DNA from 2 places in the Fundicoccus sp. Sow4_F4 genome. Region 1 is predicted to be linked to the other one. Evidence: riboswitches for the same ligand, from Rfam matches in the RefSeq annotation. Region 1 holds a riboswitch; the other holds the start of a gene.
What was found. A riboswitch is a leader RNA that binds a small molecule or an ion and turns the genes downstream of it on or off. The one in region 1 is predicted to bind S-adenosylmethionine.
Positions count from the first base shown of each region.

Region 2: it holds a riboswitch for S-adenosylmethionine, as region 1 does, so the genes downstream of both, metK (methionine adenosyltransferase) here and ACTQ5J_RS08740 (hypothetical protein) in region 1, are expected to answer to the same signal.

Region 1 is NZ_JBQKLQ010000005.1:100,337-102,524, reverse strand. It holds gene ACTQ5J_RS08750 (sugar-transfer associated ATP-grasp domain-containing protein) at 1-713, shown strand, start outside; gene ACTQ5J_RS08745 (hypothetical protein) at 892-1,032, shown strand; gene ACTQ5J_RS08740 (hypothetical protein) at 1,089-1,388, opposite strand; SAM riboswitch class I at 1,456-1,554, opposite strand; gene zwf (glucose-6-phosphate dehydrogenase) at 1,829-2,188, shown strand, end outside.
Region 2 is NZ_JBQKLQ010000001.1:908,563-910,750, reverse strand. It holds gene ACTQ5J_RS04085 (hypothetical protein) at 1-627, opposite strand, end outside; SMK box riboswitch at 721-812, shown strand; gene metK (methionine adenosyltransferase) at 810-1,997, shown strand; gene ACTQ5J_RS04075 (tRNA (mnm(5)s(2)U34)-methyltransferase) at 2,050-2,188, opposite strand, start outside.

The sequences.
Region 1 (2,188 bases):
ATTCAGAGGGCTTGTTGACTTATTTGACCACGCATCCCAACGTGAAACTGGTCATCAAGCCAATTGACGGTGCTGAAGGCCGGGGTGTTTCAGTTGTTTATTGGGCCGATGGACAAATTCATAGAAATAGCCAAAATATGACTCCTCCGATGTTTTTAGACTATCTCGATAATTTGGATGATTACTTTATCTCAGAATTTATTCAACAAGGAGAATTTGCTCAAGCATTATTTCCTGAGACGTTAAATACGATTCGAATGCTTACGATGATTGATCCGTTTACTCAGAAGGCATTTATTGCTGCTTCGGTCTTCCGAGTTGGAACCAGTCTATCGATGCCGACGGACAATTTCCGGAGAAGAGGCTTAAGTCTCTCTATTGCCTTTGACACGGGACAATTAGGTAAAGCCGCCGTGATTCCTCATCAAGGAGTTATTAACTGGTATGAAAAACATCCCGATACAGGGATGCAATTGACTGGACAGTCAGTGCCACATTGGCCAGAAATAAAAACTAAGATGCTGTCTGTTGCCAATCATGTTTACGAAATGAAGCAAATTAAATATGTAGGCTGGGATGTAGTCGTAACGAATTCTGGCATTTGCTTATTAGAAGGAAATAGTGAACCAGGAGTTAGTTTACATCAAGTGCATCAGCCAATCCTTGCGAATCCGAAAGCTAAGGCTTTTTACCACTATCATAAAGTGCTTTAAGACTCCATTACTAGGAAAGATGTTAGAAAAACGACAATTTCAAGCAATTTGGACAGAATACTTCTATTAGTATAATTAGAAGTAGATAAAAAAAGCATACTCCTTCGCTTTTTAATGGATGTGAGGTGTTGGTTGTGAAAAAAATAAAAACAAGAACAAAGATTCTGTAGTAATTCAGATGACGCTTGAGGAGCATTATGGCTTTGAATTTATTGCGGGACTTACCTCAAGTGGTCTTCCTTATGGAACTACGCTGGAAGAAGCAGCAGAATGGGCTGACATTGAACCCAATCCAGAGGCCGATGATTTCCCCTTTTAATTAAAAGACGCGACAATGTGGGAAAATACACCACGTCGTCGCATTTTTTGTTTAGTCTATAGCTGACCAAAGATACTTGTTTGAATGGCATCGAGTTGTTGATGACGCGCTGCGTCCTTCAACGTTTGATCTTCCAGCATTTGGTCTAAATCTTGTTTGCATTTTAATGGAATATTCAATCGACGATTCACCACATTGGCACTTGTCACAAACTTTGGATCAATCTTTTTTAAAAGTTCTTGTACTCTGATCTCAATCGCAAAATTTAAAAACTGAACCCGTTCTGCCACATTAGAGGTTTCAAACGAAAAACGATTGAAAATCTCATGACCTTTTACATCTACAATTTTTGTCATACTAAACCACTCCTAAATTTTTTCAATAAAAAAAGCACAACTGAAAAAGTCATGCCGAAACGGTTTAGACTCATCTATCTCTTTCGAGTTGGATGTAGCACCTTGCCAAACGGTAGGTTGCTGAAGCGTCATCGGGCCAATTCCCTCTGCTTACTCTGAATAAGTTGTGTTCTTAAATTGTATGTATATTATACCATGGATTAGCGCGATTTTCAAAAGCAGGCCACTTAAAGCAAAGAACATGCTTTAGGTTTAACCAGAGCGTCTTGAGAAGCGTCAGATAGACGTGCTGTCTGCTTTCCTACTATATAATAATTTTTCCTAACAAAATAATAGACCTATTCTCCCGAAGGGGAAGGTAAGTCGGATTCTTTGACAGGCTTTTCTACTGTTACCTATACTAAAAGAGAAGATAAACAAGTGTGGAAAGGATGAAACATATGGAAAATAAACAAATTAGTGGTTTGATGGTCATTTTTGGGGCTTCCGGGGATTTGGCGGAGCGTTTTATTTATCCGGCTTTGCATCAGTTATACGTAAGAGATAAGTTGGCTGAGAAGTTTGCGATTATTGGAGCGGCGCGATCCAACTTTTCTGAGAAAGAGTTTCAGGACTATGTCAAACAAGCGGTAGAAAAGGGGCCGAATTTCACTGAGTTTGATGATGTTTTTTTAAAGTTGTGTAGCTATGAGGTGGTTGATAGTATGCAGGCGGCTGATTTTGAGACGTTAAAAGAGACAATCAATGAAGTCGTGAAGGAAAAGCAGCTCGATAACAATTTCTTGTATTTCTATTCGATT
Region 2 (2,188 bases), on a different contig from region 1:
TAGACAGAAGTAGACTCCTAGGCCAAGGGCAATGAAAGAAAAAATGACTGAAAGAATGGTACTGCCTTTCAACCAAAAGGCTATCTTTGCTTTTCCCAGTAATTGTTTTAATCGTGTGGTTTCCAATTGATTACCTGCTACAAAGAGTACAACAGGAATTAAAGCAATTAATATTTCTGGTGTAATACCATTAGTCTGGGTATAAAAGGCAATAACATTTAAAATAAAAGAATGGAAAAAGACATTAAGTAAATAATGATAGAATGTTCCAGTCATTTTATAGGGGAACCATTGAAGATGAATAAAAATTAAGTACATCGTCAGCAACAAACTGATGATTATATGTTGCTGCATAAAAAATATGACTGCACTTACAACCATGACCACTTCACATAAGTAGAGCAATACCATCGGTGTCGCGTCATCTCTCTTACGTGAATATTTCAAAAAGAAAAAGTGATCAATTAAATGGGCCATCGCAACGATAAGATAAAGTAACACAATATTTAGCCACTGGGGCTGACTGGTCATCGTTAACCCTGTAATCAATCCAAATCCAATAAAGGCTAGAGGTGATAATAAGATTTTAAGCAGGGGATGTTGTAAAAGTTTAATAAATTGTTTCATGCTATTTATACCTTTCGTTTGAAACCTTGTTTAAAATCACCAAGGATTTCTTCAATAAAACTACCTATATTGACTATATTAATGTATAATTAAGAACGTTACAACCAAAAGTTCCCGATAGGGTTCACTTGTCTATCAAGTGAAATTGCCTTGTAACCAAAATTTAATATGGGGGAAAAGAAATGAAAGAGAAAAAACTATTTACATCTGAGTCAGTAACTGAAGGGCATCCAGATAAAATTGCCGATCAAATTAGTGACGCAATCTTAGATGCAATCCTAGAACAAGATCCTTTTGCACGTGTGGCTTGTGAAACTGCCGTTAACACGGGGTTAGTTTTAGTATTTGGAGAGGTGACTACTACAGCGTACGTCGATATCCAACAAATTGTAAGAAAGAAAATCGCTGAGATTGGTTATGTAGGCCGTAAATATGGTTTCGATGCTGATAATGTTGCGGTGCTTGTCTCTTTAGACGAACAATCACCAGATATTGCCCAAGGAGTGGACGATGCTATTGAAACTAGAGGAACAGATGTAACTCAAAAAGAAATAGGCGCAGGCGATCAAGGGTTAATGTTTGGCTATGCCAACGATGAAACAGCGGAAATGATGCCATTACCAATTTCTTTAAGTCACCAGTTGGCTAAACGATTAACAGATGTACGTAAAGAAGGAATTGTTCCTTACTTAGGTCCAGACGGAAAAACACAAATTACTGTTGAATATAATGACGATGAATCTATTAAACGTTTAGATACACTTGTTATCAGTACTCAACATGATGAAGGTATTGAGTTAGAACAGTTACGTGCGGATGTGATTGAACATGTTGTTAAACCCATTATACCTAGCGAATGGTTAGACGACGATACGATTATGTATATTAACCCAACAGGTAAGTTTGTCATTGGTGGTCCAGTAGGAGATTCTGGATTAACCGGACGTAAAATCATTGTGGATACCTATGGTGGTTTTTCACGACATGGTGGAGGAGCGTTTAGTGGTAAAGACGCAACTAAAGTTGACCGTTCTGCCAGCTATGCTGCTAGATATATTGCCAAGAACATTGTTGCAGCAGGATTAGCTAAAAGATGTGAGATTCAATTATCTTACGCAATTGGTGTGGCAGAACCATTATCAATTGCCGCTGAAACTTTTGGAACAGGCACAGTCTCTGAAGCTGAATTAGTAGCAGCAATTCGCAAAATCTTTACGTTAACTCCAAATGGTATTATTAATATGCTCAATTTACGTCAACCAGTTTACGCAAATACAGCTGCTTATGGTCATTTTGGACGATTAGACCATGAATTTACGTGGGAACGTACAGATAAAGTAGAAGCATTAAAAGCTGCTTTTAATGCTTAATAAAAATAAAGCTTTTCAGTTAATTCTGAAAAGCTTTTTTGTATTGAGAAAATTATCTTTTCTCTATGATTATAACCATAGGAGGATTATTTCTCTGATTGATGAATTCATATTGTAAAACTTGAAAGTTTTCTTGTGGCCACGTGCTCAGTGCTTGAAAAAGGGATTCCTTCTCAGCTTGTCCAGCTGGA